DNA from 2 places in the Dongia sp. genome. Region 2 is predicted to be linked to the other one. Evidence: riboswitches for the same ligand, from Rfam matches in the RefSeq annotation. Region 2 holds a riboswitch; the other holds the start of a gene.

Region 1 (7,703 bases), on a different contig from region 2:
CGCCGATCGGTCGAGCCGGGGCGCTGGGTGATGAAACCCTGGCGCACCAACTGGCTCAACACGCGGGAGAGGCTCTGCTTGGTGATCTTCAGGATGTCGAGCAGTTCCGAAACCGTCATGCCTGGGTTGCGCCCGACGAAATAGATCACGCGGTGATGCGCCCGGCCGAAGCCGTATTGCAGCAGGGTCTCGTCCGCTTTCGCCGTGAAGTCCCGGTAGGCGAAGAACAAAAGCTCGATCCCCTGGCGCAGGTCGTCGTCCCGGAGGAACAGCAGATTGAGCGGCGATTTCACTTCAGCCATTTTATGTCAGCACTGTTGACTTATTTTTCCGAAGCTTCTAAATTCAGCCCAGATACGATGCTTTTATAACCTGAGAAGCCTGACCGGAGGAAACCTTACCATGAGCCTGGTCCCCTATGACGATCGCGACGGCGAGATCTGGTACGACGGCAAGTTCGTGCCCTGGCGCGAGGCGAAGGTCCATGTCCTGACCCACGGATTGCACTATGCCTCCTGCGTGTTCGAAGGCGAACGCGCCTATGGCGGCAAGGTCTTCAAGTCACGCGAGCATTCGGAGCGCCTGCACAAGTCGGCCGAGATCCTGGGCTTCAAGATTCCCTATGCGGTGCAGGAGCTGGTCGCGGCGAAGGAAGAACTGATCCGTCGCGCCGGCCTGGTCGATTGCTACGTCCGGCCGCTGGCCTGGCGCGGCAGCGAGATGATGGGCGTCGCCGCGCAGCAGAACACGATTCATTGCGCGATTGCGATGTGGCAATGGCCGGCCTATTTCTCGCCGGAGCTGCTGGAGAAGGGCATCCGCGTGAAGTGGGCGAAGTATCAGCGCCCGGCGCCGAACACCGCGCCGACCGCCTCGAAAGCTGCGGGCTTGTACATGATCTGCACGATCTCGAAGCATGAGGCCGAAGCGGAAGGCTATCAGGACGCGATGATGATCGACTATCGCGGCCAGCTTGCCGAAGCCACCGGCGCCAACGTCTTCCTGGTGCAGAACGGCGAAGTTCACACGCCGACGCCGGACTGCTTCCTGAACGGCATCACCCGGCAGACCGTCATGGATCTCGCCCGCCGCCGCCAGCTCAAAGTGGTCGAGCGCGCGATCATGCCGGACGAGCTCGCGAAGACCGACGAGGTCTTCCTGGTCGGCACCGCGGCGGAAGTGACACCCGTGGGCCAGGTCGGCGACTACAAGTTCAAGGTCGGCCCGGTGACGCGGCAGCTGCGCGAGGACTACCTGAAGGAAGTCCGCGCGCACGAGAACAGCGCGGCGGCGTAGCAACGCGGGCGAAGTCGCGTACCCCCACCCCGGCCCTCCCCCGATTCGGGGGAGGGAGAAGATCACAGTCTCGCTGCAATCCCCTCCCCCGAATCGGGGGAGGGTTAGGGTGGGGGTGCGAATATCCGCTTATGCAGCGGACTCGGGCTATGCCGCGGCCTTCTTCTTTGCCGCCTCTTTGCGCGCGCGGGCCCAGAGGTTGAGGCCCTCGACGCCCGCCGAGAAGGCGATGGCGAAGTAGAGGTAGCCCTTCGGGATTTGGAAGTGCAGGCCTTCGCCCAGCAGCGCCACGCCGATCAGCAGCAGGAAGGCGAGGCAGAGCATCTTCACCGAAGGATGCTTGTCCACGAAATCGCCGACCGCATTCGCCGCCGCGATCATCACGATCATCGCCGTCACGACCGCGGCAACCATCACCTCCAGATGATCCGACATGCCGACCGCGGTGATGACGCTGTCCAGCGAGAAGACGATGTCGAGAATCGCGATCTGCACCACGGCGGAAGCGAGGGTCAGATAGGTCTTCTTCGTCCCTTCTTCCTCGTGCGCGACATCGATGTTGTGATGGATCTCGGTGGTCGACTTGGCCAGTAGGAACAGTCCGCCGCCCAGCAGGATGATGTCGCGCCAGGAGAGGTCGTAGGCGTGCTCCGGCCCGAACCAGTCGACGGTCAATATCGGCTCCTTCAGTCCGGCCACCCAGGAAATCGAGGCCAGAAGCGCGAGCCGCGTCAGCAGGGCCAAGGCCAGCCCGAGGCGCCGGGCGAGCCGCTGCTTATCCGGCGAAACGCGGCCGGCGACGATCTGCACGAACAGCAGATTGTCGATGCCGAGGACGATCTCAAGCGCCGCCAGCGTGACGAAACTGAGGATGACGGCAGGATCCGTCAAAAGGAGCATGTAGTCGGACATGGGAAGCGGTCGCCCCGGTCGGCCGTTTCAGGAAATGGAGAATTGGCGGTTTGTCAGGAAGATTTCAAGCTGGGAGCCGGCTACTTCCTTAGCCAGGCCGCCTTGCGGGCGTCGTCGCTGGTCTTGGCCTCGACCCAGCGGGCGCCTTCGGGGCCGTCTTCCAGCTTCCAGAACGGCGCCTCGGTCTTCAGCCAGTCGATCAGGAAGGCGCAGGATTCCAGCGCCGCTTCGCGGTGGCTGGAGGCGGTCGCGACCAGCACGATCCGGTCGCCCGGCTCCAGCCGGCCGTAGCGGTGGATGATCAGCGTTGCTGACAAGGGCCAGCGACGCTGCGCCTCGGCCTCGATCTCGGCGAGACGCTTCTCGGTCATGCCGGGGTAATGCTCCAAGGTCATCGAGGACGCGGCACCCGAGCCTTCGGGCGCGATGTCTCGCACCAGGCCGATGAAGCTCGCGACGCCGCCGACCTGGTGATTCCCGGCGGCGAGCTTCTCGAGCTCGGCGCCGATGTCGAAATCCTGCGTCTGGACCCGGACGGTCACGACTTCAGCCGCCGGTCACCGGCGGGAACAGCGCGACCTCGTCGCCGGCCTTCACCGGATGCGTCAGGCCGACATAGTCCTGGTTGACCGCGACCTTCACCGCCTTGCGCTCCTTGAGCGCGGTCGCGTAATTGGGGCCGAGGCTTTCCAGCCAGTCGAGCAGCTGCCCGACCTCTTTCACGTGGGCGGGAACGTCGAGGGTTTCTTCGGCCTTGCCGATCTTCTGGCGGAGCCAGGCGAAATAAAGCAGCTTCATGATCTCTACTTAATAAGGGCGCGAGGAAGGTCCATGGCCGTCACCATCTACCATAACCCGAATTGCAGCACTTCCAAGAAGGTGCTGGGCTGGCTGAAGGAAAAGGGCCACGAACCCAAGGTGGTCGAATACCTGAAGACCCCCCTGGACGAGGCGGGAATCAAATCCCTGCTGAAGAAGCTGAAAGTCGGGCCGCGCGACATCCTGCGCAAGAAAGGCGAGGCCTTCGAGGCGTTGAAGCTGACCGACAAGACCAGCGACGAAGCCCTGATCAAGGCCATGGCCAAAACCCCGGTCCTGATCGAGCGCCCGATCGTGGTCGGGCCCAAGGGCGCGGTCGTCGCCCGGCCGCCGGAGCGGGTCTGGGAGACGGTTTGAGCCCGTTAACCTTCTCGGCGGATTTTGCTGCACCGCCCCGGGCTTCCTGCTAGTTTCCGGCCGTTCGCAGGGAGGGAAGCCGGTCCGATGCCGGCGCTGCCCCCGCAACTGTAGGACCAGGCCCGGGCGTAGTGCGTCCGGGCAACGGACCCGATGGAAACCACTGGCCGTATACTGGGCCGGGAAGGCGCGGGATCCGGCGGTCGAGCCAGGAGACCTCGGCGAACGCTCTTTATAACGGTCGGCGCCTCGGCGGGAGGAGCGCAACACCTTGTCGAAGTCTCCATCTTCTGCCCCTGCACCCAAGCTGTCCCTGGGCATGTCCGGCGTGATCACGCCCTTGCCGCCGGTAAGCCTGGTCCTGGGCGGCGCGCGCTCAGGGAAAAGCCGCTATGCCGAAGCCCTGGTCGATCGCCATCCCGGCCGCCGCACCTATCTCGCCACCGCCGAGGTGCTTGACGACGAGATGGCGGCGCGGGTGAAGACTCATCGCGAGCGCCGCGATTCGGATTGGAGGACCGTCGAGGAACCCCTCGATCTCGCCGGCGCCTTGAAGGCCGAAACGGAACAGGGAGCGGCGGTCCTGGTGGATTGCCTGACGCTCTGGCTCGGCAATCTCCTGGGGCAGGCGCGGGACGTCGAGGCCGAGATCGCCGGCCTGGTCGCCGCGCTCGGGCAGTTCGGCGGGCCGGTGGTTTTCGTCTCGAACGAGGTCGGCCAGGGGATCGTCCCGGACAATGCGCTGGCCCGGCGGTTCCGCGACCTCGCCGGCATCCTGCATCAACGCCTGGCGGAGAAGGCGGATCACGTGGTGTTCGTGACCGCCGGACTTCCGATGAAATTGAAGTGAGAAGAGAAGTTCTATGACGACGAAGATCCCCGCAACCATCGTGACCGGCTTCCTCGGCGCCGGAAAGACGAGTCTCATCCAGAATCTGCTGCGCAACGCGCGCGGGCGCCGCATCGCGCTGATCATCAACGAGTTCGGCGAGCTCGGGGTCGATGGCGAGATTGTGAAAGGCTGCGGCATCGAGGATTGCCCGGAAGAGAATATCGTCGAGCTGGCCAACGGCTGCATCTGCTGCACCGTCGCCGACGACTTCCTGCCGACCATCACCGCCTTGCTCGACCGGCCGCAGCCGCCGGAGCATATCGTGATCGAGACCTCCGGCCTCGCTTTGCCGAAGCCGCTGATCCGCGCCTTCAACTGGCCGGAAGTCCGGACGCGGGTGACGGTCGACGGCGTGATCGCGGTGGTGGACGGCCCGGCCGCGGCGGCCGGCCGCTTTGCCGACAATCCGGAAGCGGTCGCGGCACAGCGCGCGGCCGACGAGTCCTTCGATCATGAGAGCCCGCTGGCGGAACTGTTCGAGGACCAGATCAACAGCGCCGATCTCATCATCCTCAACAAGAACGACCAGATGTCGCCGGACGACCGCACCGCCGCCAAGGACGTGATCGACCGCGAGATGAAGCGCAAGGCCAAGCTGGTCCTCTCCAGCTTCGGCGCGATCGATCCCGAGGTGCTGCTGGGTCTCGGTGCCGCGGCGGAAGACGACCTCGACACCCGCTTCTCGCATCACGAGCTCGAAGGCGAGGACCATGATCATGACGAGTTCGAGAGCTTCCAGATCGACATGCCGGTGCTCAAAGCCCCGGAGGAATTGCTGGCGCGCCTGAAGCCGGCGATCGCGACCCATGACATTCTGCGCGTCAAAGGTTTCCTCGACGTGGCCGGCCGCGACATGCGCCTGGTGCTGCAGGGCGTCGGCGGCCGCATCCAGCATTACTACGACCGCGCCTGGGGTTCCGACGAGGCACGCAAGGGCCGGCTCGTGGTCATCGGCCTCAAAGGCCTCGACCGCGCGGCGATCGAAGCGGCGGTCAAGGGCTGAAACTTTGCACTGCGCCGGCCTTTCGCACCCCCACCCTAGCCCTCCCCCCATTCGGGGGAGCGGACTAGAGCGAGTCCTTTCTTCTCCCTCCCCCGAATCGGGGGAGGGCCGAGGTGGGGGTGCGTAATGCATCTTCTCGCCGCGAAGCCCGGTGAAATCAGCGACGGAACAAATGCGATCGACCTCGGCCAGACGCCGGGCGAGATCGTCATCCTGTCCGCCGCGGATACCGAGCTCGCCTGTCTCGCCGCGGCCCATGCCGCGCTGCCGGAGCCGAAGCCGAGTCTCCGGCTCGCCAATCTGCTCATGCTCCAGCACCACCTCTCGGTCGACGCCTATGTCGAGGACATCATCGCGCAGGCGAAGCTCGTCGTTGTGCGGCTGATCGGCGGGCGGCGCTACTGGCCCTATGGGCTGGAGGAGATCTCCGCGACCTGCCGCGCCAACAATATTCCGCTGGCGGTACTGCCGGGCGACGACCAGCCGGATCCCGAGCTTGCCGATTTCACCACGCTGCCGCCCGAAAACGCGCATCGGCTCTGGCGCTATTGCACCGAGGGCGGAATCGAGAACGCGCAGCAGGCCTTGCTGCATGCCGCGAGCCTGATCGGCGGCGATGCCGAATGGCTGGAGCCGCGGCCGCTGCTGAAGGCCGGGCTCTATTGGCGGGGTGAAACCGTCACCAATCTCGCCGATCTCAGGTGGCATTGGCGCACCGGCCGGCCGGCTGCGGCGATCGTCTTCTACCGCGCGCTGATGCAGGCCGGCACCTTGAAGCCGATCGACGCGCTGATCGCGGAACTGGACCGGCGTGACATCAACGTCCTGCCGGTCTTCGTCAACAGCCTGAAGGACGCCGTCGCGGCGGATCTCCTCGCCGCGCTGTTCGCGGAAGCCAAGCCCGACCTGGTGCTGAACGCGACCGGCTTCGCGGTCTCGCAGCCGGGCGGGGATTTTGCGACGCCTTTCGACGTCGCCGACTGCCCGGTGCTGCAGGTCGTGCTCTCCAGCGGCAGCGCCGCGGATTGGGAGCAGAACACCCGCGGTCTCTCGCCGCGCGACCTCGCCATGCAGGCGGCCTTGCCGGAGCTCGACGGCCGCATCCTGACGCGCGCGATCTCGTTCAAGGCGGCGGCGCGCTACGACGCCGCGACCCAGTGCAACATCGTGGCGCCGGAGCCGGTTCCGGATCGCATCGCTTTCGTCGTCGATCTCGCCGAACGCTGGATCCGCTTGCGCAAGAAAGCGGCGGGCGAGCGCACCATCGCCGTGGTGCTGGCCAATTACCCGAACCGCGACGGCCGGATCGGCAACGGCGTCGGCCTCGACACGCCGGCCGGCACCGTCAACCTGCTGCGCGCGATGCGCAGCGCCGGCTATGCGATTGCCGATATCCCGGCCGACGGCGACGCCCTGATCAACCGCCTGCTCGACCGGCAGGCGGCATCGGCCCGGCTCTCGGTCGCCGACTACCGGGAATTCTTCGCGACCCTGCCCGCGGTGATCCGCCATGCGGTGATCGCGCGCTGGGGCCAACCGGAGAGCGATCCGCATTGCGTCGATGGCCATTTCGCGCTGCCGCTACAGGGCTTCGGCGCGACCTTGATCGGGATCCAGCCGGCCCGCGGCTATGGGATCGATCCGGTCTCCAGCTATCACGATCCCGATCTCGTGCCGCCGCATGCCTATTTCGCCTTCTACGCCTATTTGCGGGACGTGGCGGAGGTCGATGCCATCGTCAACATGGGCAAGCACGGCAATCTGGAATGGCTGCCGGGCAAATCGCTGGCGCTTTCCGCCGCCTGCTATCCGGAAGCGGTGATGGGTCCGGTGCCGCTGATCTATCCCTTCATCGTGAATGATCCCGGCGAGGGCACCCAAGCCAAGCGCCGCAGCAGCGCCGTCATCATCGACCACCTGACGCCGCCGCTGACCCGCGCGGAGAGCTACGGCCCGCTGAGCGAACTCGAGACCCTGGTCGACGAATATTACGAAGCGAGCCAGGTCGATCCTCGGCGCTGCGCGGTGCTGAAGGGCACGATCGTCGATCTCGCGCAGGCGAGCGGCCTCGCCGCGGATTGCGGCATCGCCCGCGAGGACGATACCGAGGCGGCGCTGATCAAGCTCGACAACCATCTCTGCGAATTGAAAGAGCTGCAGATCCGCGACGGGCTGCACATCTTCGGTGAGTCGCCGAAGGATACGCAGCTCGCCGACCTGCTGGTGGCGCTCACCCGGCTGCCGCGCAGGACCGGCGTCAACGGCGACGCCTCGCTGCTGCGGGCACTGGCCGCCGATCTCGGCCTCGACTTCGACCCGCTCGATGCGAAGCTGGGCGATCGCTGGACCGGCCCGCGCCCCGCCATCGTGGCCGCGGCGTCGGACACGCCCTGGCGCACGATCGGCGATGCGGTCGAGCGGCTA
Region 2 (7,703 bases):
AGGTCGAGCCCAATGCCTCGCTGGAGCAGGCGATTGCGACCATCGATCCGGCTCGGCCCCCGGTTACCGCCGGCGATGACTACGCGATGATGCGGCAGGTGCTGACCCGCCGCTTCAACCGCGCGCTGAAGGAGGATCCGGATCGCGACAAGGGCCTCTGGCCGGACCTGGTGCTGATCGACGGCGGCCAGGGCCAGCTCAACACCGTGATGCAGGTCATGGCCGATCTCGGCATCGCCGATGTCTGCGTGGCCTCGATCGCCAAGGGGCCGGACCGCAATGCCGGACGCGAGCGCTTCTTCATGCCGGGCCGCGAGCCGTTCAGCCTCGACCCCAAGAGCCCGGTGCTCTACTTCCTGCAGCGGCTGCGCGACGAGGCGCACCGTTTCGTGATCGGCGCGCACCGGGCCAAGCGCTCCAAGGAGATCCGGCATTCAATCCTGGACGACGTGCCGGGGATCGGCGCCAAGCGGAAGAAGGCGCTGCTGCTGCATTTCGGCTCGGCCCGGGCGGTGTCCCAGGCCGGGCTGTCGGATCTCTCGGCGGTGCCGGGGGTTTCCGAGGCGGTGGCGAAGAAGATCTACGATCACTTCCACGGTGGCTGAGTGAGGGAGGCTGATTCGCCGCATTTCAGCCCCGATTCGTGACTATGACAGGCCGGATTCGACCTGCTATTTTTTCCCCGGAACAGCGAAGAAGACGTGCGCCAAACGTCATGACCAACATCGCCAATATCCTCACCCTGTCGCGGATTGCCGCGATCCCGCTGATCGCGGCCCTGCTGTTCTTCGACCAGCCGTGGCTGCGCTGGATCGCCTTCATCCTCTATGCGGTCGCCTGCATCACCGATTTCTTCGACGGCTATATCGCCCGGCGGATGGACCAGGTCTCGGCCTTGGGCCGCTTCCTCGACCCGATCGCCGACAAGCTGGTGGTGGCGGCGATCCTGATGTCGATGACCGCCCATGGCCAGATCTCCGGCTGGGTGGTCCTGCCGGCGCTGATCATCCTCTGCCGCGAGATCCTGGTCTCCGGCCTGCGCGAATACCTGGCCGAGCTGAAGGTCCGCCTGCCGGTCTCGATGCTGGCCAAGTGGAAGACCACGATGCAGATGGTGGCGGTCGGCTTCCTGATCGTCGGCGACGTCATGCCGGGCTGGCCGGTCCAGCTGGTCGGCGAAGGCTTGATGTGGCTGGCCGCGGCGCTGACCCTGGTCACCGGCTACGACTATTTCCGGGTCGGCATCAAGCATATGGCCGAAGACGACCGCGCGGACGCGAAGAAGTGAAGGTCTTGGGCCTGGCCGGCTGGAGCGGGGCCGGCAAGACCACCCTGCTCGCCAAGCTGATCCCCGAGCTCATTCGCCGCGGCATCACGGTCTCCACCATGAAGCACGCGCACCACGCCTTCGACGTCGATACGCCCGGCAAGGACTCCTATGTCCACCGCGAGGCCGGCGCCACCGAGGTGCTGGTCGCTTCCGGCAACCGCTGGGCGTTGATGCATGAGCATCGCGGCAGCCCGGAGCCGACGTCTCAGGAGCTGATGCGGCATATGAGCGACGTCGATCTGCTGCTGGTCGAAGGCTTCAAGCGCGAAGGTCACGACAAGCTGGAGATCTACCGTGAGGCCAACGGCAAGCCGCTGCTGGCCGTCGAGGACCCGAACATCGTCGCCGTGCTGGTCGACGGGCCGAAGCCGGAGACGAAGCTGCCGGTCATCGACCTCAACGATATCGGCGCGATCGCCGATTTCGTGATGCGGCATTGCGGTTTCGGGAAGGCGTAAGCCCCGACACGACGTGCCGGGGCCTACAATCGATCAAACGGCCGGCGCGACGAACCGCTTGTAGCAATATCCGCTGAGCAGCCCGAGCGCGGCCCAGAACAGCAGTTGCGCGATCATCGTGGCCGCGACGAAGCGGTGCTGCAGGGCTTCCGGCGCCGCGGCGGCGTATTCCGCCGGCTGCGGTGCGCCGATCGCATGGGGCACCACGATCATGGCCAACGCGACCACGACCCAGAGCGGCTTAGGTTCCCGGACATAGAACAGCAGGCCGAGCCCGCCGGCGGTCAGCGCCACGGTCGCGACCCACCAGATCTGCCGGGCGGTGAGATCCGCGACGGCGCTGCCGGGCAACTCCGGGGGCAGGCCGATGCTGGGGGCCAGGATGAAGACCACGAAGCCGCCGAGACCCCAATAGACGCCCTGGCGCCAATCGATCGCCCGTCCGGAGACCGCATAGACGGCGAGCAACAGCAGGGCGAAGCCGATGCCGGTCAGCAGATCGGCCAGGGCGGTGAAGGCAGTGCGCTCGAACCCGTCCTGCGGCTCCCAGGCTTCGCCGTCATGCGCATGACCCTCGGCCGATTGACCCGCGGCGTCATGGTCGTGCCCTTCCTCCGTCGCTGCGGCATCGGCAGCGGCGGATTGTTCCTCGGCGGCCCTCTCGAACACCTCGGCCTGAAGAATGATGGGGACTGTCGTCACGTTGTGCACCAGCGTGACGAAGAGCCCGGATAATAGCCCGGCGCTCGCGGCTGCGATGAACAGCCGCCGAAACATCTGCATGTGACTAGCCCCTTAGTGGCAGGGGAAGCCGTTGGAGTGGCGGGTGTCGTGGGCCGCGTTATGGGCCGCCGCGATATGCGAGATGCCGACGCCCCAGATCATGAAGGCGCCGAGGAAGGCGGCCATGCTGGCGGCGATCAGGGTCTTCGACCGGGTGGTGCTGATCGTGGCGGTGTTGATGCGGGTCTGGGTGGTGGCGGAAGTCATCGAAAGTCTCCTATCTGGCGCGACATCCCCGTCGCGCGGTTGCAGGTCTCACTCCCGATGGCAGGTTTCCTGACTCGCGGGTCTCCGCCTTGCGCCGACCTTCCCGAAGTTTCCTCCAGTGGTCATAAGTGACGCTCGGCTCGCCGCTGACAGTTGCGGGGGCAGCCACGGCATTGGCCCCTTTTGGGTCGTCCGCACCGTGTTCCCTTTTAAGCCCCTGGACTTCATCCGTCGGGGCACCATCGCCGGGAATTATAAGGATTCGGCCGGCAAAGCGTCAATCCGGCGCGAGGGCCGGAACTTGGCGCGACAGCGACTCATTCGGTCACGTTAGCGCCGCATGGCGGCGCCGGGCCTGCGGGATCGCGGCGAGCCGGGCGCGGTCCGAACGCCCCAGCTCCGCGAGGATCGCTTGGGCGAAATCGCAGAGCGGCGCGCTTTGGCCGCGCGCTTGCCGGCCGATCAGGGCCTGCGCGGCCAGCGCCGGGTCGATCTCCGGCGGCAGGTCGAGCACCCAGCGCAAGACCTCGAGGCGCAGCTCGCCGTTGCTCTTGGTGGACAGGGTGAAGAGCGCCGCCAGGCGGTCGACGGAACGCTCGAGGGAAGATGGCCGGAACATGTTTTCTTTCTCCGGACGCCCCGCCGGCAAGAAGAGTTGCATGGGTGATGGCAGGTCTCCTGGCTCGCGGTTGTTGTCGGCATCCACCTTCCCGAGAGGCTTTCTCAGTGGCCGCGGCCCAGGTCTTGAACGCTGGGCCGCATGGATGTTCGACGAACCGCTTACAGTTGCGGGGGCAGCCACGGCATCGCACCGTGTTCCCTATTATCCCCGCCCCATTGCTGCGGCGAGGAACCATCGGCGTTCTTGGTAGAGAGACGCAGCTTGCCGGTCAAGATGCGACTCGATCGCAGGCGGATCAGGCGCTAGTCTGCCGCACCATGAACATCGAGGTTCGCCCGATCGGCTCGCCCTGCACCGGCATCTGCAAAGTTGACGACGTCAGCGGCTATTGCCTCGGCTGTGCGCGTTCGTCGGCCGAGATCTCCGAATGGTCGAAGGCGGGCGATGACCGCAAGCGCGCGATCTGGGCGGCGCTGCCGCCGCGCATCGATCAACTCGGCATCGCCGTCACGCGCTTGCCCTGGTTGCCGGACGAAGTCGCCGGCCTCATCGCCGACACGCTGCTCCGGCGCAGCGGCACCTGGGTGGCCGGCTGCCATGGCGCCTCCGCAGAGTTCACGTTCGGCGCCGGCGAGCCGGCCGAGGTTTCGGTCGAGCCCGAGCTGCGCGCCGTCACCGCGCGCGGGGCGCTGCGCTTCACGCCGCGCCCCGATCTCCGCGCGTTGCAATGGCGCGATCCCGATGCCGCGGGCGGGGTGCGGGCGATCTTCATCGTCATCCCGCGCCCGCGCATCCTGTCGGCGCCGAGCTTGCTGCTGACCGCCTGCGGCCCGGATACGGCGGCAATCCAGCCCGCGCATCGCGGCGAGAATCTCTTCGATCTCGGCCTCGGCCGCGACCATATGCGCTTCCTGCTGCGCAGCGCGTCGCCGGCGCTCGATGCCGCGCTGAACGCCGCCGTCGGTCTGCCGCTCGATGCAGTGCTGCAACGCTGCGGCAAGCTGCTGCTGGAGTCGAACCCGACCCGCGTGGTCGAAAGCCCGCTCGGCCGCATCGAGGTCGCGACGCCGATCCCGCCACCCGGCGGCAAGTCGCCGGACGGGCCGCACACCCACCTCCTGCCGGGACACCTCGCCCTGCAGCGCGCGACCCCGACGGATGTCGACCTGCCGGAGGCCTATGCGCTCTGCGCCACCTTCTATCCGCGCAACCCGCCGGAATACGAGGCTTGCCGCCCATGATCGGACGGGTGCGGCGGCATCGTTTCGGCATCGGCCTGCTCGCGGCCTATGCACTGCTGCTGGGCGCGCTCATCCCCGCCTTCGCGGTCGCGGCCGATCCGCTGCAGGCCGAGCTCGACGCCCATCTCTGTGGGCCGGGCAGGTCGCAAGGCGACCAGGCGCCGGCGGCGCCGTCCGACCATCCGCAGAAGTGCCAGCTCTGCGGCCCGAGCTGCGCGATGGCTTTCCAGGTGCCGCTCGCCATGCCGGCCGACGGCGCGATCGCGTTCCTGCCGCGCGCCAAGGATCAGGCTGTGCCGGTCCGGCGCGCCGCGGCGATTCCGGCGCCCCTCTCGCTCTATCCTTCCAACCTCTTCTCCCAAGGTCCACCGCAAGCGGCCTGATCCGATCGCCGCTTTCGCTTCGTACCTTTTAGAGAAATTGAATCATGAATCCCGAATCGTTCGGGACGCCGCCCGCCGTGGCGCCGTCCCTCGGGCCGGCGCGCTCGGTGCGCCGCGCTATCCCGGCGACTACCGGATCCCGCGGGGCATTCTGCCCATCGGGCTCGCGGTGGCGATCGTGCTTCCGCTGACGGGCCTGGCGATCGTCGCCTTCGCGGCGATCGACTTCCTGCTGCCCAAGCGGCTGAAGCAGGCGGCCATGGCCTGAGCGGAGGCGGCGCGGCCCGGCGCGGCCGCCCCATCCTGCCGGGCGGGCGGAAAATCGACCCGCCCTCATTCAAGGGTGTGTCGGGTTCCGGCGCGGAGCTTGACGCCGAATCTCGTCCCTGGGTGTAGAATGCGCTCCTGGCTGAAACGGAGTGCGATGCGTGCTGCAGCGGCGGTGGATGGCAATCGGTGTTCTGGCGCTCGCCACGACGGCCTGCACGCCGTCGACCCAGTACGGCGCCATGCAGAGCCACAAATACCAGGGTTCCCCGGTATTCCAGACCCGTGAGGAATGGGGCTTGCCGGTCAGCAAGACGCGCTTGCTCAACGGCACCCTCTTCTACCAGTTCAGGAAGCCGAACACCGACTGCATGATGTCGGCCTGGGCCAACGATCTCGACATCATCTATCGGGTGGCGGTGTCCGGCCCGGAGAGCTGCGCCGCCGGATCATAAGGCAGGCGCCTGACTTCGAATGTTCATCTCCGAAGCGCTGGCCCTCGGCTCCGCCACCTGCATCGCGCTGAGCTCGATGTTCATCAACGAGCTGAACGGCCGTGTGCCGCTGATGCGGCTGGCGCGCTGGCAGCTCACCGCCGGGTTGCTGATCACGGCGCTCGCCGCCACCATCGTCGGCGGTTGGGCCACATTGGGAAGCTGGCAGATCTGGGCGCTGGCCGCTTCGGGCGCCGTCGGCATCGCTTTGGCCAGCACCACCTATTTCGCCGCGATCTATGCCGCGGGGCCGCGCGTCACCGCCTTGCTGTTCACGCTCACCTCGCCCTTCGCGCTGGCGCTGGGCTATCTCGCGCTCGGCGAGACGATCAATCTGCGCCAGGGGCTCGGTGTCGCGCTGATCCTCTTGGGCGTGCTGGTGGCGATCGGCGTGCGCCGGCGCCGGCCGGCGCCGATGATCCCTCTCTCGGACGAGCAGCCGATCGAGACTCCCGCGCCCGACGAAAAGCGCGCGACGCTCGCCGGCATTGCGCTGGGCGCGGTGACGGCGCTCGGCCAGGCGATCGGCACCTTGCTGGCCCGGCCGGCCATGGCTTCCGGCGTCGAGCCCTTCACCGCGATGGCGGTTCGCAGCGGACTGGCAGTGCTCTGCATCTGGGCGCTGCTGATCCTGCCGGCGGTGCGCCGCCGGACGGCGCCGGCCCGAAAGGTGGACCTGCTGGTGGCGATCGCAGCCGCCTTCTTCGGCCCGGCGCTTGGCATGTCACTGCTGATGGCGGCCCTGGAGACCGGCGATGTCGGGATCGTCTCGACGCTCTCGTCGATGACGCCGGTCGTCATCCTGCCGATGGTCTGGCTCAGAAGCGGCCGGATGCCGCGTCCCCTGGCCTGGGCCGGCGCGGCGCTCGCCATCGTCGGCACCGCGCTGACGATAGCTTAGACGCGGCTACTTCCGCACGATGAACCCGGCCTTGCTGAAGGCCGCCGCCAGCGCGTTGTCCGAGGCCTTGGCGGGTGCGGCTTTCGGCTTCTCCGTCATGTGCTGGCGGTCGCGCTGGGTCAGCGGGCGATCGCCCTGCGACGCCGGGCGCTTCACCGCCTCGTCGCTGAGGCGCATGGTGAGGGAGATGCGCTTGCGCTTCTGATCGACCTCCAGCACCTTGACCTTCACGATGTCGCCGGGCTTCACCACCTCGCGCGGATCTTTCACGAAGCGGTCGGCCAGGGCGGAGACGTGGACCAGACCGTCCTGATGGACGCCGATATCGACGAAGGCGCCGAAATTGGCGACGTTGGTGACGACGCCCTCCAGCAGCATGCCGGGCGTGAGGTCCTTCATCTCCTCGACGCCGTCCTTGAAGCTGGCGGTCTTGAACTCGGGCCGCGGGTCGCGGCCGGGTTTTTCCAGCTCCTTCAGGATGTCGGTCACGGTCGGCACGCCGAAGCTCTCGTCGGCGAACTGCTCCGGCTGTATGCTCTTGAGTGCGCTCCCATCGCCGATCACAGCCCGGATATCGGCCTTCAGGTGTTTCAGGATGCGCCGCACCAGCGGATAGGCCTCGGGATGCACGCCCGATGAATCCAGCGGATCGGCGCCGTCGCGCACGCGGAGGAAGCCGGCACATTGCTCGAAGGCCTTCGGCCCCAGCCGCGTCACATTCAGCAGGTCCTGGCGCGAGGCGAAGGGGCCGTTCTGGTCGCGATGGGCGACGATGTTCTGCGCCAAGCCCTCGTTGAGGCCAGAGACCCGCTCCAGCAGCTTGGCCGAGGCGAGGTTCACATCGACGCCGACCGCGTTCACGCAATCCTCGACCACGGCATCCAGCGACCTGGAAAGCTGGGTCTGGTTGAGGTCATGCTGGTACTGGCCGACGCCGATCGATTTCGGGTCGATCTTCACCAGCTCGGCCAGCGGATCCTGCAGCCGCCGCGCGATCGAGACCGCGCCGCGCAGGGT

Evidence for each region. Region 2 has a riboswitch for cobalamin ahead of ACH2CY_RS05855 (hypothetical protein). Riboswitches for the same ligand answer to the same signal wherever they lie in the genome.
Region 1: linked by a shared signal. The riboswitch ahead of cobU (bifunctional adenosylcobinamide kinase/adenosylcobinamide-phosphate guanylyltransferase) and the one ahead of ACH2CY_RS05855 (hypothetical protein) in region 2 are both predicted to bind cobalamin.

Annotation. Positions count from the first base shown of each region.
Region 1 is NZ_JAYRKD010000016.1:90,422-98,124, reverse strand. It holds gene ACH2CY_RS16800 (MarR family winged helix-turn-helix transcriptional regulator) at 1-302, opposite strand, end outside; gene ACH2CY_RS16795 (branched-chain amino acid aminotransferase) at 403-1,296, shown strand; gene ACH2CY_RS16790 (TerC family protein) at 1,444-2,208, opposite strand; gene ACH2CY_RS16785 (molybdenum cofactor biosynthesis protein MoaE) at 2,289-2,750, opposite strand; gene moaD (molybdopterin converting factor subunit 1) at 2,755-3,006, opposite strand; gene arsC (arsenate reductase (glutaredoxin)) at 3,040-3,384, shown strand; cobalamin riboswitch at 3,428-3,623, shown strand; gene cobU (bifunctional adenosylcobinamide kinase/adenosylcobinamide-phosphate guanylyltransferase) at 3,704-4,234, shown strand; gene cobW (cobalamin biosynthesis protein CobW) at 4,248-5,279, shown strand; gene cobN (cobaltochelatase subunit CobN) at 5,406-7,703, shown strand, end outside.
Region 2 is NZ_JAYRKD010000004.1:195,939-203,641, forward strand. It holds gene uvrC (excinuclease ABC subunit UvrC) at 1-605, shown strand, start outside; gene pgsA (CDP-diacylglycerol--glycerol-3-phosphate 3-phosphatidyltransferase) at 716-1,288, shown strand; gene mobB (molybdopterin-guanine dinucleotide biosynthesis protein B) at 1,285-1,788, shown strand; gene ACH2CY_RS05845 (CbtA family protein) at 1,822-2,571, opposite strand; gene ACH2CY_RS05850 (CbtB-domain containing protein) at 2,584-2,778, opposite strand; cobalamin riboswitch at 2,820-3,037, opposite strand; gene ACH2CY_RS05855 (hypothetical protein) at 3,104-3,397, opposite strand; cobalamin riboswitch at 3,429-3,651, opposite strand; gene ACH2CY_RS05860 (DUF1289 domain-containing protein) at 3,718-4,641, shown strand; gene ACH2CY_RS05865 (hypothetical protein) at 4,638-5,024, shown strand; gene ACH2CY_RS05870 (hypothetical protein) at 5,471-5,746, shown strand; gene ACH2CY_RS05875 (DMT family transporter) at 5,766-6,686, shown strand; gene ACH2CY_RS05880 (Tex family protein) at 6,693-7,703, opposite strand, start outside.